2 regions of the Mesorhizobium sp. M2A.F.Ca.ET.043.02.1.1 genome follow, and region 1 is predicted to be linked to the other one. Evidence: predicted binding sites of a transcription regulator. Region 1 holds the regulator's gene; the other holds the start of a gene.
What was found. Region 1 encodes PhoB, which activates phosphate uptake and scavenging genes when phosphate is short. Its sites were predicted from a motif close to TGTCATNNANCTGTCAT; they were not measured.

Region 1 (9,068 bases):
GCGGGAAGTCGACGCTGCTGCGCGTCTTGAACCGCATCTACGAGCTTTATCCGAAGCAGAGCGCCGAGGGCCAGGTGCTGCTCGACGGCAAGAACATCCTCGATCGCTCGCAGGACCTCAACCTGCTCAGGACCAAGATCGGCATGGTGTTCCAGAAGCCGACGCCGTTCCCGATGTCGATCTACGAGAACATCGCCTTCGGCGTCAGGCTCTATGAGAAGATCAGCAAGGCCGAGATGGACAGCCGCGTCGAGTCGGCGCTGAAGCGCGCGGCGCTGTGGAACGAGGTCAAGGACAAGCTCAACGCCAGCGGCCAGAGCCTCTCGGGCGGCCAGCAGCAGCGCCTTTGCATCGCCCGCACCGTCGCGGTGAAGCCGGAGGTCATCCTGCTCGACGAACCGGCCTCGGCGCTCGATCCGCTCTCGACCGCCAAGATCGAGGAGCTGATCGACGAATTGCAGGCCGACTACACGATCGTCATCGTCACCCACAACATGCAGCAGGCGGCGCGCGTGTCGCGGCAGACGGCGTTCATGTATCTGGGCGAGCTGGTGGAATTCGACCGGACCGAGAAGATATTCACCTCGCCCCGCGAGAAGCGCACCCAGGACTACATCACCGGCCGCTTCGGCTGAGCTCATACGAGGACAACATCATGGCCGAACATACCGTCGCCTCGTTCGACGAGGATCTGAGGCAGATCAGCCGGCTCATCAACGACATGGGCGATCTCGCCGGCTCCATGGTCGGCGGCTCGACCAGGGCCCTGCTCGAAAGCGACAATGCGCTGGCGCAGCGCGTCGTCTCCGACGATGCCATCATGGACGCGCGTCAGCGCGAGCTTGACGACCGCGCCATCACGCTGATCGCCAAGCGCCAGCCGATGGCGGACGATCTTCGCCACGTGGTCGGCTCGATACGCATGGCGGGCGACCTCGAACGCATCGGCGATCTCGCCAAGAACATCGCCAAGCGCGTCGGGTCAGTCGGCGTCAGCACTGCCCCGCGCGACCTCACGCATTCGATCGATTCCATGGCGCAACTGGTGCTGATCCAGGTCCAGGGCGTGATTCAGGAATATACGGTGGGTGATGCCACGGCGCTGGCCAAGCTTCGCAACGACGACGAACGCATCGACGTCAAATACACCTCCGTCTTCCGCGAGCTGTTGACCTACATGATGGAAGATCCACGCAACATCACCGCTTGCACGCATCTTCTGTTCTGCGCCAAGAACCTCGAGCGCATCGGTGACCATGTGACCAACATCGCCGAGAACGCCTATTATGTGCTGACCGGCACGCAATTGCCCGCCAACCGTCCCAAGCAGGACGAGACGGCAATGTCGGCGCCGGCCGCCTGACGGAAAAGGTTACCCCGATGATCGCGCCACGCATCATGGTGGTGGAGGACGAGGAGCCGCTGGGGGTGCTGCTCCGCTACAACCTCGAATCCGAGGGTTACCAGGTGGAAGTGGTGACCCGCGGCGACGAGGCCGAAATCCGCCTTCAGGAAAATGTTCCCGACCTGCTCGTGCTCGACTGGATGGTGCCGGCGGTCTCCGGCATCGAGCTCTGCCGGCGTCTCAGGATGCGGCCCGAGACCGAGCGGCTGCCGATCATCATGCTGACCGCGCGCGGTGAAGAAAGCGATCGGGTTCGAGGTTTGTCCACCGGCGCCGACGACTATCTGGTCAAGCCGTTCTCGACGCCGGAGTTCATGGCGCGCGTCAAGGCGCTGCTGCGCCGCGCCAAGCCCGAGGTGCTGTCCAGCGTGCTCAAGGTCGGCGACATCGTGCTCGACCGCGAATCGCACCGCGTCTATCGCAAGAAGAGCGAGATCAGGCTCGGCCCGACCGAGTTCCGCCTGCTCGAATTCATGATGCGGCATCCCGGCCGCGTGTTCTCGCGCAGCCAGCTGCTCGACAATGTCTGGGGCGAGACGATCTATATCGACGAGCGCACCGTGGACGTGCATGTCGGCCGCCTGCGCAAGGCCGTCAACAACGGCCGCATGCCCGACGTCATCCGCACCATCCGCGGGGCGGGTTATGCAATCCGGGAAGACTAGGGATATGCTGATATTCAGGTGAGGCCGGCCTGCGAATGGCGGCTTCCTGCGCTTCCGGTACTCACGTACCAAAAAGTACGCTCCGCTCCGGTTCTCGGAATCCACCATTTTCGACTCGGCCTGACCGGAATCTCAGCATATCCCGGCGCTTGAGCTTGCGGCTTATGCGACGTGCTTGCCCGCTCTTGCCTGGACACCCGGCGCGAAAATCTCCTGGTCGACGAAGGTCAGCGCGCGGGTGGCGCAGCCTTCGCGGATCAGCGGCAGCTCGTTCGGCTCGGTGTCGAAGGAGATCGAGCTCGAGTGCTGGCCGCCGGCGGTCTGGGCGATCGCCTCCCTCAGCGCCGGCTCGATCAGGTCGAAGGCGGCCGCGCTGACGCCGACCATGGCGACCGGCGCCGGGTCGATGAGGGCGAACAGGCTGCCAAGACCGAAGCCCAGCGCCTCGCCGGCCCGACGATAGGCTTCCCGTTCGGGGCCGTCCGCCTGTCGGGCCTTTGCGGCCAGCGCGCGCATGTCGGCGTCACCGACATCGGTCGGTGCGGCGTCCTCGCTTATCCCCATGGCGCTGCGCCAGATCGCGTAGTTGCCGGCATAGGCCTCGACGCAGCCGCGGCGGCCGCAGCGGCAAAGCGCGCCGCCCGGACGATGGATCATGTGGCCGAACTCGCCGCCGGAGGAATGCGAGCCGGTGAACAATTCGCCCTTCAGCACCAGGCCCATGCCGATGCCGTGCGAGAGCAGGATGGCGATGAAATTGTCACGATAGCGCTCGGGATCGCGCCATCGCAGCGCCACCGCCATCATGTTGCAGTCGTTCTCCATGGTGGCAGGGATGCCGAATTCCCTCTCCAGGATGTCGGCGAACGGAATGTCGGTCAGCGGCGTGATCGGCGACCATAGCATGGCGCGTGCGTGGGAATCGGTGATGCCTTGAATGCCCATGGCGATGCGGGCGACGCTGCCCACGTCGAGATCGGGGTCCTGCAGCCGGCGCCGGACGATCGCCAGGCATTCGCCGATCAGCTCGTCGCGCGGCATGACGAGCGTGTCCAGGCGCCGCTGCTCCTCGGCGATCACCTGGCCGGCATAGTCGATGACGGCGACGGACAGGAAGTTCAGCGACAGCACCACCGTCAACACCGCGGCGGCCTCGGGATTCAGCGCCAGGCCGATCTGCGGCCGGCCGCGCTTCAACGCCGTCGGCTCGCTGGCCTTGCTCTCGGTGAGGATGCCCTCCTGGATCAGATCGGCGGAGATCGCTGAAATGGTCGAGTGGCTGAGGCCGGTGGTGGCGGCAATTTCCGTCCGCGATGGCTGGCCGGCGCGGCGCACGGCCGAAATCACCATGGCGCGGTTGCGCCGGCGCAAATCGTCGTGACGGATTCCGACCGACATCGTCTCGCACGTCCTCCCGGTCATCGCGGCCTTGTGATGATGCCATGGCCTGTCGCTGACACGCTAGGGATAGTGGCAGAAGCCAAAGCCGATGTCATTATTTATTGCGGACTCCGAAAAAAATCCCTGGGCCCATCAAATGCCATCAGAATCTCGGTTGACAGCTTCATTTCGCTGGATCACTATTTTTTTGAGGCTCGAAAAAAAGCCTCTATGCCGGCCTTCGGGCCAGTCTGGGTCGCGCCGCACAAGGCGCAGGGAGGATATCATGAAGAAATTCGCAGCCGCCATTCTGGCGGGCGTAGCCATGTCGCTGACGCTGCCTTCGGTCGCCGAGGCGAAGGACAAGGTGATCGGCGTCTCGTGGTCGAATTTCCAGGAAGAGCGCTGGAAGACCGACGAAGCGGCGATGAAGGCCGCCATCGAGGCCGCCGGCGACAAGTATATTTCCGCCGACGCGCAGTCCAATCCGGGCAAGCAGCTGACCGACGTCGAAAGCCTGATCTCGCAGGGCGCCAATTCGCTGATCATCCTGGCGCAGGACGCCTCGGCGATCGGCCCGGCGGTGCAGAAGGCGCTCGATGAAGGCATCCCGGTCGTCGGCTACGACCGCCTGATCGAGAACAAGGACGTTTTCTACCTGACCTTCGACAACAAGGAAGTCGGCCGCATGCAGGCCCGTGAGGTGTTCAAGGCCAAGCCCGAAGGCAACTACGTCTTTATCAAGGGCTCGGGTTCCGATCCGAACGCCGACTTCCTGTTCTCGGGTTCCATGGAAGTGCTGAAGGAGGCGATCGACAGCGGCAAGATCAAGAATGTCGGCGAGGCCTATACCGACGGCTGGCTGCCCGCCAACGCGCAGAAGAATATGGAGCAGTTCCTGACCGCCAACGACAACAAGGTCGACGCGGTCGTGGCCGCCAATGACGGCACCGCCGGCGGCGTCGTCGCGGCGCTGACGGCGCAAGGCCTGGCCGGCACCGTTCCGGTCTCGGGCCAGGACGGCGACCACGCGGCGCTGAACCGCATCGCGCTCGGCACGCAGACCGTGTCGGTGTGGAAGGATGCGCGCGAGCTCGGCAAGAACGCCGCCGAGATCGCCTCGCAGCTCGCCGACGGCAAGAAGATGGGCGACATCGCCGGCGCCAAGGACTTCACAACGCCTGGCGGCAACACCGTCAAGTCGCTGTTCCTGACCCCGATCGCGATCACCAAGGACAATCTCAACCTCGTCATCGACGCCGGCTGGATCAAGAAGGACGAAGTCTGCGCTGGCGTTGCCGCCGGCAGCGTCAAGGTCTGCAACTAAGCTCGCCGACTTAAACCAAAAACTTCGCGCCGCGGCCGGAAAGCCGCGGCGTTTTCTCGAAGATTTACCGTCCCGCCTCGAGCGGATAGCTTCTAGGCTTGCTCCGGCATCCGCGTCAGACGGCAGGCCGGCAGGAGGAATTTCATGACCGACACGACGTCCACCCAACCGGCAGACACCGCGCGTGCCTCGGAGCTGGGCACCGTCGCCCGGTTCCTGAAGGCAACCGAGCTGGACACCCGCATGCTCGGCATGATCGGCGCGCTGCTGCTGATCTGGGGCGGACTGCATGTGATCTCCAGCCTGCGGCTTGGCGTCAATCCGCTCGACTTCGACAGCCGCACTTTCCTGACGCCGCGCAACCTCTGGAACCTGTCGGTGCAGACTTCGGCCGTGGCGATCATGGCCTCTGGCATGGTGCTGGTCATCGTCATGCGCAACATCGACCTGTCGGTCGGATCGGCCGAAGGGGTGATCGGCATGGTCATGGGTTTTGCCCAGGTGCATTTCCTGGTTCGCTTCGTCGGGCTCGAGCTCGGCAACCCGTGGATCTGGGTGCTGGCACTGCTGATCGGCCTGGCGCTCGGCCTCCTCATCGGTGCCTTCCAGGGCTTCGTCATCGCCTATCTCGAAGTGCCGGCCTTCATCGTCACGCTGGGCGGATTGCTGGTGTGGCGTGGCGCTGCCTGGTGGGTCACCAGCGGCCAGACCGTCGCGCCGCTTGACGCCACCTTCCAGCTGATGGGCGGCGGCCCGGCGGGCTCGATCGGCGCCAAATGGAGTTGGGTCGTCGGCATCGTCGCCTGCCTGGCGGTCATTTTCATGCATTATAACGGTCGCGTGCAGCGCAAGCGCTTCCGCTTCCCGCTGCGTCCGGTCTGGGCCGAGACGCTGCTCGCTACGGTCACCTGCGCGATCATCCTGGGCGCTGTGTGGCTCGCCAATTCCTATCCGTGGCCGGTCGGCATCGTGAACCGCTATGCCGCCGCCAACAACATCACCGTTCCCGAAGGCGGACTGTTCATCGCGCATGGCATAGCCATTCCGGTGCTGATGGCGGTCGCCGTCGGCCTGATCATGACCTTCGTCACCAAGCGCACGCGCTTCGGCCGCTATGTCTTCGCCATCGGCGGCAATCCGGAAGCGGCCAATCTCGCCGGCATCAACACGCGCTGGATCACCATGAAGGTGTTCATGATCATGGGCGTGCTGGCGACAATCGCGGCGGCGATCTCGTCGGCCAGGCAGAATTCATCCACCAATGCGCTCGGAACGCTGGACGAGTTGCTGGTCATCGCCGCGGCCGTCATCGGCGGCACGTCGCTCGCCGGTGGTTCCGGAACCGTGCTCGGCGCCATGCTTGGTGCGCTGCTGATGCAGTCGCTGCAGTCCGGCATGGTGCTGCTCGGCGTCGATTCGCCGCTGCAAAGCATCGTCGTGGGCGCCGTGCTGGTCGTGGCGGTGTGGCTCGACACCCTCTATCGCAAGCGGGCCTGATCAGGGAGGAGAAACAACATGGCTGACAAATCCGCTCCCGCCGGCGTTTCACTGGTCGACATGCGCAACATCTCGATCGCCTTCGGCGGCATCCGCGCAGTCGACGACGCGTCCGTCGATCTTTTCCCCGGCGAAGTGATGGCGCTGCTCGGCCACAACGGCGCCGGCAAGTCGACGCTGATCAAGATCCTGTCCGGCGCCTACAAGCGCGACAGCGGGCAGATCTTCATCAATGGCGAGGAGGCTTCGATCTCCAACCCGCGCGACGCCAAGAAATACGGCGTCGAGACGATCTACCAGACGCTGGCGCTGGCCGACAATGTCGATGCCGCCGCCAATCTCTTCCTCGGGCGCGAGCGGATGACCGCCTGGGGCACGCTGGACGACGTCGCAATGGAAGCCGAGGCGCGCAAGGTGATGGGCCGGCTCAATCCGCGCTTCCAGCGCTTCAAGGAGCCGGTCGTCAAGCTGTCGGGCGGACAGCGGCAGTCCGTGGCGATCGCGCGCGCGATCCTGTTCAATGCCCGCATCCTGATCATGGACGAGCCGACGGCGGCGCTCGGGCCGCAGGAGACGGCGCAGGTCGGGGAGTTGGTCAAGCAGCTCAAGGCCGACGGCATCGGCATCTTCCTGATCAGCCACGACATCCACGACGTCTTCGAGCTCGCCGACCGGGTCTGCGTGATGAAGAACGGCCAGGTGGTCGGCACCGCGCGCACCACCGATGTCACCCAGGACGAAGTGCTCGGCATGATCATTTTGGGCAAATGTCCGCCCGGCGCCATTCCAGGCCCTGGCGCGCTGAAGATCGCGGCCTAAGCCCAGGCATATAGCCGGCTAATTGCTGGCTGCGTGATGTACCAGCCACGGTGATGATTTGACCGCGCCATTGTGTTGACGCGGAGACTTGCCCATAAGGATCGTAGACCGTCCACGGGCCACATCGTTGATTTGAAGAAGCTCTTTCCGATCGTTGCCTTTGTCGCCGTCGCGCTGATCAGCCTGACGATGGCCGGGTTCGCCTATTTCGCGACGCAGGAGGCGGCGCGGATCAAGTTCGAGGGCACTGCCGACGACGCGCTGAGCCGCATCGAGAGCCGGATCGACCTGCATCTGTCGCTGCTGCGTTCGACGCAGGCGCTGTTCGATGCCCGCAACGGCGACATCACGCGCGGCGAATTCAACGCCTTCTTCACCGCGCTGAACATCGATGACAACTTCGCGGGCCTGCGCGGCATAGGCTTCCTCAGGCTCGCCAAAGCCGGCGACGAGGCCGCGGTCGAACGCGATATCCTGCGCGACCATGGGTCGGCCCACCCGATCTACCCTGCGACGACCCAGCAGTGGCGCACGCCGATCGTGCTGTTCGAGCCGCTCGACACGTCCAACCAGTCGATCATCGGATTCGACATGTTCAGCGAGCCGGTGCGGCGCGAGGCGATCGAAAAGGCGATGGCCGACGACCAGCAGCATGCGAGCGGCCTGGTCCAGCTCGGCCAGGGCGCCGGCGTGGCGCAGACGTTCACGGGTTTCCTGGTTTTCGTGCGGCTGAACGTCGAAACCGCCCCGGACGTGATCAATGCAAGCCGCTCCTCGACGGCCGGCCTTCTCTACGCTGCCTTCCGCGCGCAGGACCTGTTCCAGGTCGCGCTCAGCCGCGCGCCGCTGCTGCCCGTCAATGTCGAGGTCTATGACGGCAAGCCCGAGGCCGGCAATCTTTTGTTCCGGTCGGAAGCGCCGCCGGCGGAACGCATCGGGGCGAAGCTTCTGGCGCGCCGCGATATCGTTGTTGCCGGTCGGCCCTGGACGCTGCTGTTCAGGCCGACAAGCGCCTTCGAGCTACCATCCTCGCGCGCCATTCCGGTTATGCTCGGGCTGTTCGGCCTGCTGCTTGCAGGTGCCATCGCCCTGGTGGCGCGCTATCAGGAGCGTGCCTATGACGCCAAATCGGCGCTGCACGAGGCGACGGAAAAGAGCCTGCTGGAGAAGGACCTGATCCTTCAGGAGATGAAGCATCGCATCAAGAATTCGATCACCCGTGTGCTGGCGATCGCGCGGCAGACGGCTTCGCAAGCCACCGACGTCAAGGAGTTCTCGGCATCGTTCTCGGCGCGCCTCCAGGCCATGGCCGCATCGCAGGATATGCTCACCCGCTCGCGCTGGCAGAAGGCCGATCTCGGCGACCTGCTGCGTATCGAGCTGGGGCAGGTATTCGGCAAAGACCTCCCGGAAGGTGTGCTGTCCGGGCCGCAAGTGTTGCTCGACGAGACGACGACTCAGGCGCTGGGGCTGACCTTCCACGAACTCGCCACCAACGCGCTGAAATATGGCGAGGCCGGCAACTCGGTGGGCGCCCTCAAGGTCGACTGGAACGTGAAAGGGCGCGGCCGCGAGCGGACGCTTACCCTGAATTGGCGCGAAGCGGGTCAGAAGAAACTGGAGGCGCCGGCTAAGACCGGCTTCGGCACCAAGCTGATAGACCTCAATGTCACGCGCGAGTTGCGCGGCACGATCGCGCGCGACTATCGGGACGACGGATTGAAGGTGGAAATCAGGATACCGCTGGCGGAGTGAGCGGCCAAAATGGCCCCGCGCTGGTGTACGAATCAGCGGGTCGGAACCGAGGCCGGCCAGCGGCCTCCGGTCCCTTTCCGGTATCAGTTGCAGCGAGCCGTGTAGATCCGGCCGCGATGATCGCGGTACTGGCAATAGCCGTTGCGCAGGTTACGAACCAGGAGGCCCGACCCGGCACCGACCGCCGCGCCGATCAGCGCACCCTTGCCGCCGCCGACCA
Region 2 (9,068 bases), 1.4 Mb from region 1:
ACCATCGAAGTGCCGAACAGATGCACGTTGTCGATGACGGTCTCCCAGGCCTGGAGCACGCCCTGATCGACCTCGCCGCTTTCGAGCGGATTGCCGAACACACCGAGGGACGACACGGTGACGTCCGCATCACCGATCGCGTCACGGATTTCGCCCGCTAGGCGCTTCAGGTCCTTGCCGCCCAGCGTCTGCCAGAAGAAGGGCTGGATGCTCTCGAAGCCGAGCGGCAGGATCTGCTTCACGTAGGCGGCGGGATCGTCGAGATTGGCCCGCACCATGGTGCCGATCCTGATATCGAGAAGCGGGTTCGGCATCATCATCCTTCCTGGGTCGGGATCGCCACGCGCCGTCCGGTCTCCGCGCTTTCGATCGCGCCGAAGACCATGGCGAGGCTTTTGATGTTGTCGGCGCCGCGGGTCTCCGGCTCGGTGCCGGTTTCGATCGCGCGCATGAAATCCTGGATGATGCCGAGATGTCCGCCCACCCGATCAGCCGGGTCGAGCGCCGGCACCTCGATTGAATGCGTCTTGTCGATGATACCGTCGCGGCCCGACGCAACCACCTCCGCCATCAGCCCGTCATGGCCGTCCCACAACAGGCTGCCGCGCTCGGCAACGATGCGCCAGCTGCCTTCCCAGCTGGTGCGGAAACCGTCGGCGCACCAGGAGCCGGCATAGGTGAAGACCTTGCCGCCGCCGAGGTCGAAGACGGCGCTGGCCGACGAGCCCTGCCGGTACCAGGAACTGGCCGGCTCCCATTCCTGGCAATAGACGCTGGCCGGCTCGCCGGCGACCATGTAACGCGCGGCGTCGAAGGTGTGGATCGCCATGTCGAGCAGCAGCACATGGGCCATCTCCTCGCGAAAGCCGCCGAAATGCGGCGCGATGAAGAAATCGGCATGGATGCTGGTCGGCTTGCCGATGGCGCCGGAATCGAGGAAACGCCTGATCCGCCTGACATTGGCGACATAGCGCCGATTCTGCACGACCGCATGGATGCGGCCTGCGCGGCGCGCCGCATCGATAATGGCCCGCGCATTTTCCGGGCTGTCAGCCAGCGGCTTTTCGGTCAGCAGGTGGCAATGATGGGCAAAGGAAGAAAGCGCAACCTCGCGACGTGCCGCCGGAACCACGACATCGAACACGGCGTCGGGTTTCGTCTCGTCGAGGACGGCGTCGACGCTGGTGCCGATGACGGCGTTGCTGAGATCGTATTCGCGCGCCCTCGCCTGCGCCCGCTCGGCATCGAGGTCGACAAGGCCGGCAATGGCGAGCCCGTCGATCTGCCTTGCGGCATCGAGCCACTGCCTGCTCATGGCTCCGCACCCGACCAGGACGACCTTCATCATCCAACGCTCCTCCTCGCTCGGCCCCTCCAGTCCGAGTGTCACGGCATTTCCGGCATCACCGTAAACGTTTTTCCGTAAACGTTTACGAGAACACACCCGATGGCCTAGAATGTCAATCACCCGCTCGCGAAAATCGACACCCACTGCTTGGCCTGAAGGGCGGCCGGTGCTAGCGAAGACAGGGGAGAACCGGCCTTGGCGTCCAGCATCCACGATCTCGCGCGTCATCTGAACATTTCGATCGGCACCGTCTCGCGCGCGCTGAACGGCCGTGCCGATGTCAATGCGGAGACGCGCCAGCGCGTGCTGGAGGCCGCCAGGAAGCTGAACTATTCGCCCAACCAGTCGGGCCGGAGTCTCAGGAAAGGCGCCACCCATTCGATCGCCTTCATGCTGCAACCGCACCCTGGCGACCAGCAATATGGCGAGCCGTTCTTCATCCCTTTCCTGACCGGCCTGCAGGCGCAGCTCGCCGAGCATGACCTCGATCTGATGGTCGTCATGGGTGAGCCCGGCCAATATCAGCCGGAGAGGCTGCGCCGCGTGGTTGAGACGCGGCGGGCCGACGCGGTCGTATTGGCCAATACAAGGCGGGAAGATGACCGGATCGACTATCTCAGCAAGGCCGGCTTTCCCTTCGCCACGCTTGGCCGAAGTCAATCCGGCGGCGACAGCTATCCTTCGCTCGATATCGATTTCGAGAGGGCGGGTGAGGAAGCTGTCGACCGGTTGGTCGCGCGCGGCCACCGCCGCATTGCCGCCATCCGCCCCTCCCTCGATCTCAACTTCGGCTACCTGTTCCTCGACGGCTACCGCAAGGCGCTGCAGCGGCACGGCATCGAGGTCGACCCCGGCCTGATCGCCGACGGCTTCATCAACGAGACCGGCGGCTATCAGGTGACGCCGCGCGTGATGCTCTCCAAGGATCGGCCGACAGCCATCATCTTCAACAATGACGCCATGGCGCTCGGCGGCTGCAAGGCGCTGGCCGAGATGGGCATCAGGCCCGGCCACGACATCGCGGTGATCGTCATTGTCGACACGCCGCTTTGCCGCTACTTCTCGCCAACGCTGACCGCCTTCCGGCCGTCGCTGGAGCCGATGGGCCGACGGCTGGCCGAGATGCTGCTGGCTTCGCTTCCGGCTTTCGCCGGTCCCGAAGGCACACGCATCATCCGCGAGGTCTGGCCGCTGGAGCTTGTCGCGCGCGAGAGCGATTGAGCGCCTTTCTCTTCTCCCCTTGCCGGAGAAGGTGGCCGAGCGAAGCTCGGTCGGATGAGGGGTGCTCCAGGGAAAGCCAACGTATCCACTCCGCTGGCACACCCCTCATCCGGCCGCTTCGCGGCCACATTCCCTCACAAGGGGGGCAGGAGAGGCCCACCTGTCACGCAACCATCACGTTCAGGCCCTAGACCGCTCGACGGCAAGGGCTGCCCCGCATCATCGGCGCCGCGCCCTTTTGAGCCAATGGCCGCTCTGTTCGTCACGAAGGGGATTTCCATGAAACATCTCAACCGAACCGCTACGCTCGGCGCGCTGCTCGCCCTGTTCACCGCCATGACGCCGGCGCTCGCCGATAGCGTCGCCTATGTCAACAAGGGGCTCGTCGGCGTCGGCCGCATTCCGGCGAGCCAGAAGGACAAGTTCGGCGAGACCTTCGGTTCGGGTTCCGGCATGTCGATCGACACCAAGGGCTGGGCACGCGACGGCGCGGGCTACAAGGGCTCGCTCTGGCTGCTGCCGGACCGCGGCTACAATGTCGTCGGCACCACCGATTATCGCCCGCGGCTCAACACCATCTCGATCAAGCTGACCCCAACCGCTCCAGGTGCCGCGCCCGCCGCCGGGCAGGAACAGGCCGCCGTCAAGGCGACGCTCGCCGACACCATGCTCTTGACCGACGACAAAGGTGCCGACGCCACCGGCCTCGACCCGCTGAACGGCGTGCGCCCCGCCGCTGGCGACATGCCGATCCTGCCTCAGGCCGACAACGGCAAGCTTTCGCTGGACGACGAAGCGATCGTGCGCCTGCCCGACGGTACCATGTTCATCTCCGACGAATATGGCCCCAACATCTACCGCTTCTCGGCCGAAGGCCGCCTCATGTCGGCAGCGCAGCCGCCGGCGGCGCTGGTGCCGATGCGCCACGGCAAGCCGAACTTCGCGTCCGACAATCCTGGCCCGGGCGCCGCCGAGCCCGATCCGAAGGATCCCGAGACTGGCCGCCAGAACAACCAGGGGCTCGAAGGCATGTCGATGACGCCTGACGGCAAGTTCCTGATCGCCGTGCTGCAGTCGGCGGCCCGCCAGGACGGCGGCGATTCCGGCTCGACGCGCCAGAACACCCGCGCGCTGGTCTATGACGCTTCCGACCTCGCCCACCTCAAGCTGGCGCATGAATATGTTGTGCCGCTGCCGGTGTTCAAGGACGCCAAGGGCAAGACCAAGGTCGCCGCGCAGAGCGAGATCGTCGCGCTCTCCGACAAAAGCTTCCTGATGCTGGCGCGCGACCCGGGCAACGGCCAGGGCGTGAAGGGCGACGAGTCGGTCTATCGCAAGATCGAGATCGTCGACCTCTCCGCCGCGACCGACATCGCCAACGGTCCGTTCGACGCGGCCGACAAGCCGGTGGCGCCGAAGGGTGTGCTCGACCCGTCTGTGACGCCGGCCAAGCTCACCTCCTTCATCGACATCAACGACAAGGGCGAGCTTGGCCGCTTCGACCTGCACAATGGCGCGCCGAACGACAGGAACAACCTCTCGGAGAAGTGGGAGGCGATGTCGCTGGCCCCGGTGCTCGATCCAAAACTGCCCGACGACTATTTCCTGTTCGTCGCCAACGACAACGACTTTCTCACCCAGGACGGCTTCCAGGTCGGCGCGCCCTACAAAGCCGAGGACGCCGCCGATGTCGACACCACCTTCCTGGTCTATCAGGTCACCCTGCCTGGACTGTCTGGGAACAGCCTCGCCGCGAACTAGTTCTGCTTCAGCCGTATGCCGAGCGGGCATACGGCTGAGCGCGGAACGGATGCATGAGCATCAGGCCTGCGATAGCATCGCGGGCCTGATTCATTTTCGGTGCTGCCATGGATGACGACAAGCCCACTCGAAGGCGGACCCGCGACCTGACCAGCGGGCCGATCCCGCGCACGCTGCTGCTGTTCGCGCTGCCGGTGCTGGGTTCCAACGTGCTGCAGTCGCTCAACGGCTCGATCAATGCGGTCTGGGTCGGCCGCTTCCTCGGCGAGGCTGCGCTGACGGCGACCTCGAACGCCAATCTGGTGCTGTTCCTGATCCTTGGCACGGTGTTCGGCATCGGCATGGCGGCGACCATCCTGGTGGCGCAGTCGGTCGGCGCCCGCGACCTGCCCGCGGCGAAGCGCATCGTCGGCACCAGCGCCACCTTCTTCTTCCTGGTCTCGGTCGTGTTCGCCGTCTGCGGCTGGATCTGGGTCGACGCCATCCTCACCGGGCTCGGCACGCCGGCGGATGCCTTGCCTTTGGCACGCAGCTACCTGCGCATCATCTTCGTCGCCGTGCCGATGATGAACCTCCTGTCCTTCATCATGACCGTGCTGCGCGGCGCCGGTGACTCGCGAACCCCGTTCGTCTTCATGGCGCTGGCAGTCGTTCTTGACGTCGTGCTCAACCCGCTGCTGATCCGCGGCATCGGCCCCTTCCCCGAGCTCGGCATCGCCGGCTCGGCGACCTCCACGCTCATAGGCCAGACGGTGAGCGGCATTGCCATCCTGACCGTGCTTTATGTTCGCAAGCACCCGCTGCGATTGGCTGGCGCCGATCTCGCTCTGCTGCGGCCCGACCCGGCGCTGCTGCGCATCGTCGTCTTCAAGGGCATCCCGATGGGCCTGCAGATGATCGTCATCTCGGCCGCGGCGCTCACCGTGATGGGCATCGTCAACTCCTACGGCTCGCAGGTCGCCGCCGCTTACGGCATCGCGGCGCAGCTCTGGACCTATATCCAGATGCCGGCGCTGGCCATCGGCGCCGCAGTCTCCTCGATGGCGGCGCAGAATGTCGGCGCCGGCCGCTGGGATCGCATCGGCAAGGTTGCGGCCTCGGGCGTCGGCTTCAACCTGGTGCTGACCGGCGCGCTGGTGGCGCTGCTCTTCGTCTTCGACCGCCCGGTGCTCAGCCTCTTCCTCAGCAGTGACAGCACCGCGATCGACATTGCCGCTCATATCAACAGGGTGGCGTCCTGGTCGTTCATCCTGTTCGGCATCACGATCGTGCTCTTCGCCACGGTGCGCGCCACCGGCGCCGTCATGCCGCCGCTGATCATCCTGATCATCTCGGTGTTGTTCATTCGCACCGACTTTGCCTATTCCATGCGCAGCGTCATCGGCCAGGAGGCGCTGTGGTGGAGCTTTCCGGCCGGCTCGATCGCCTCGCTGGTGCTTGCCGCGGCCTATTATCGCCTCGGCCGCTGGCGCACCACGCATATGATCGAGGGCCGGCCGGCGGCCGGCGAGCCGCCCGACACCGGCCTCGGCGTGCCGCGCCAGCGCGCCAATCTTGCGCCTGAGACACCGGCCAGCTGAGATCTACTGCCGCGCGTATTTGGCGCCGAAACCGAGCGCCACCAACGAGAAGACGATGATCATGCCGGCAAAGGCCAGGCTTGCCACGGTGGCGTTGGCCAGGCTCGACAGCACGCCGATGCCGATCACCGGCAGCGCGTTGCCGCAGAAGCAGCAGATGAAGAAGACCGAGACCACCTCGGCGCGGCGGTCGGCCGGGGCGATCTGATTCACCACCTGCAGGCCACCGCGATAGCCGAGCGCCGCCCCCGCCCCGCAGACCGCGGTCGCCGCGATCATGAGCGCCATCGAGGCGTAGATTTGCGCCGCGACGACCAGCGCCACAGCCGGGATCATCAGGACGAGCGCCGCAAGCATGGTGGAGCGGCTAGCAAGCCGGGCGGTGGCCACGATGGTGATGGCCGCCACGATCGACAGCTCGAAAAAAAGCCCGCCGGCTTCGGCATGATTGGTCACGTGCAGCTGCTGCGCGAGAATGCTCGGCGCCAGCGCGGCATAAAAGCCGACAAGCGCCATGGCGCCGAAGCCGGTCACCGCCGGCGCCACGAATTGCGCGCGGATATTGTCGGGCACCGAAAGCCGTGGCCGCAGCGAGACATCCGAGAGCCGCCCCGGACTGGAGACCGTTTCCCGCGTGCGCCAGATCAGCACGGTCACCAACGCAAGCAGGACGAGGTAGACGGCAAATGTGAGCCTGAGCGGCCAGGGCGCATATTGGGCGAGCAGCCCCGCCATGAGCGCGCCTACGCCGAGACCGATGAAGTTGGTGCTGGTGGTGATGATAGCGGCGCGCGACTTGTCCTTGCCTTCGATCAGCTCGGCCAGCCACGCGGTGCCCGCACCCGCGCCGACGCCGATGCCAAGCCCGCTCAGAATGCGGGCGATGTCGAGCCAGGCGAGGTTTTCGGCGAAGAGGAAAAACAACGCGCTGACCACGGCAATCCCCATCGCGGCGAGCGCGGCGGGACGGCGACCGATCACATCCGACACCCGGCCGAAAAACAGCAGCGCCCCCAGATTGCCGACGACGTAGACGGCGTAAACCAGCGTCAGCGTGACCTGAGAGAAGCCGAAGGCCTGCTTGTAGATGATGTAGAGCGGGGTCAGCGCGGTGCTGCCGGCAAAAAGCGCGGCGATCATGGCGGCGACGGCGGCCTTCGCGGTCCTCCCGCCAAGCTCATGGTCACGCGTCATGGTTTGAGCGTAGCTGTTCATGGCGACCTCCGAGGGTTGCAAGCCCAACGCCTACATAATAGCGCCGTTCCACCCTGCGAATCTCCTCCTGACAGTTCTGGCAGGATGGTCAGCCGCGGCATCCTCCCTTAACGTCGACGCAAAGCGAGGGAAGAATCATGGGCAAGGGACGGGTCGAGGCATTCACCGATGGCGTCGTCGCCATCATCATCACCATCATGGTGCTGGAGCTGAAAGTGCCGCATGGCGAGGATTTTTCCGCGCTTTTGCCGCTGTGGCCGGTCTTCTTCTGCTACGTGCTCTCCTTCATCAATGTCGGCATCTACTGGAACAACCTGCACAACATGTTCCACACCGTGCAACGCGTCGACGGGCGCGTGCTGTGGGCCAACATGAACCTGCTGTTCTGGCTGTCGCTGATGCCGGTGACCACCGCGTTCATGGGGGAGAACCACTTCGCCCCGGTGCCGGTCGCCGTCTATGGCTTCGACCTGGCGCTTTGCGCCGTTGCCTACAACATCTTGGTCATCAAGCTGCGCCATCTGCACGGCGCCGAAACGACCTTCGCCAGGGCCGTGGGCCAGGATCGCAAGGGCAAGATTTCTCTGGCGCTCTACATCGCCGCCGTCCTGCTCAGCTTTCTCAACCAATGGATCAGCGTGGCGATCTACGTGCTTGTGGCGGCGATCTGGTTTGCGCCCGACAAGCGGTTCGAGAGGCTGATCGAAAAATAGAAACCTATTTCCGCATCGCTTTCAGCTTCTCGGCCACCGAGGCGGCAAGGTCGGCATAGCGCTCCTCCAGCCGCTCGGCCGCCTTGATGATCGGGAAGTCATGGCCGAACTTCTCCAGCGCCAGCCGCAGCTTCTCGGCGAAATCCGCCTGCTTCTCCAGCGCCGCGAACAGCGTTTTCACCTGCGTCTCGCTGATATCGGGATTGGCGAGCATCTTGGGCACCTCGCGGCCCATCTCGTCGCCATTGGCGGTCTGCTCTTTGAGGATTCCGATCCAGTCGGTCAAATACCGAGCTCCTTTTTCAGGACAGCATGCGCGGCAGGCACAGCGATGGTCAACCCGTTGCGACTGTAAGTCGTCAACCGTTGCGGCCTCGCGATCGCCCATCGGGACGAACCAGCCTTGCCTCAGCGGCGGCGAGCGTTAAGTTCGGCGCGACCCGAACAAGGATGGAAACCATGACCAGCGACGCCGAAATCCAGACCGCCCTGCCAGCTTTCGCCTCGGGCAATGTCGCCGTCATCACCGGCGGCGCCAGCGGCATCGGCCTCGCCGCCGCGAAACGGTTCGCGGCGATGGGCATGAAGACGGTGCTCGCCGATATCGGTAGCGTGCGCCTCGACCAGGCGACGGAGGCTGTCGCCGCGATCGCCGGGAAGGATGCCGTCCTCCCGATCCCCACCGACGTCTCCAAGGCCGAAGAGGTCGACCGGCTGGCGGACCTCGCTTACGGCGCCTTCGGCGCGGTGTCGGTGCTGATGAACAATGCCGGCGTCGGCAACAATCCAGGTAAGCCCTGGGAGAACCGCGACGCCTGGAAGCGGCTTCTGGACATCAATTTCTGGGGCGTCGTGCACGGCACCGAGGCCTTCGCGCCGCGCATGCTCGCAGCTGGAAAACCGGGGCTCATCATCAACACCGGCTCCAAGCAGGGCATCACCACGCCGCCCGGCAACCTCGCCTACAACGTCTCCAAGGCCGGCGTGAAGACGTTTACCGAAGGGCTGGCGCACGCGCTGCGCAACGAACCTGGGGCGAAAGTGTCGGCGCATCTGCTGATCCCGGGTTTCACCTACACCGGCCTGACCGAAGGCGCGACGGAAAAGCCCGCCGGCGCCTGGACCGGCGAGCAGGTGATCGACTTCATGCTGGCATCGCTCGTCGATGGCGATTTCTACATCCTGTGCCCCGACAACGAGGTGGCGCGGCCGACGGATGAAAAGCGCATG

Region 2: a site for PhoB is predicted at 2,731-2,747, ahead of EJ068_RS03915 (esterase-like activity of phytase family protein). Genes of this name have one in related genera too.

The regions. Positions count from the first base shown of each region.
Region 1 covers NZ_CP034445.1:2,232,516-2,241,583, reverse strand. Annotated here, with positions in the region: gene pstB (phosphate ABC transporter ATP-binding protein PstB) at 1-635, shown strand, start outside; gene phoU (phosphate signaling complex protein PhoU) at 656-1,363, shown strand; gene phoB (phosphate regulon transcriptional regulator PhoB) at 1,381-2,070, shown strand; gene EJ068_RS10645 (ROK family protein) at 2,233-3,468, opposite strand; gene xylF (D-xylose ABC transporter substrate-binding protein) at 3,737-4,777, shown strand; gene EJ068_RS10635 (sugar ABC transporter permease) at 4,922-6,274, shown strand; gene EJ068_RS10630 (ATP-binding cassette domain-containing protein) at 6,293-7,093, shown strand; gene EJ068_RS10625 (CHASE domain-containing protein) at 7,226-8,848, shown strand; gene EJ068_RS10620 (YMGG-like glycine zipper-containing protein) at 8,932-9,068, opposite strand, start outside.
Region 2 covers NZ_CP034445.1:818,868-827,935, forward strand. Annotated here, with positions in the region: gene EJ068_RS03900 (sugar phosphate isomerase/epimerase) at 1-317, opposite strand, end outside; gene EJ068_RS03905 (Gfo/Idh/MocA family oxidoreductase) at 317-1,348, opposite strand; gene EJ068_RS03910 (LacI family DNA-binding transcriptional regulator) at 1,544-2,569, shown strand; gene EJ068_RS03915 (esterase-like activity of phytase family protein) at 2,849-4,330, shown strand; gene EJ068_RS03920 (MATE family efflux transporter) at 4,438-5,910, shown strand; gene EJ068_RS03925 (MFS transporter) at 5,914-7,125, opposite strand; gene EJ068_RS03930 (TMEM175 family protein) at 7,263-7,838, shown strand; gene EJ068_RS03935 (hypothetical protein) at 7,843-8,124, opposite strand; gene EJ068_RS03940 (SDR family NAD(P)-dependent oxidoreductase) at 8,298-9,068, shown strand, end outside.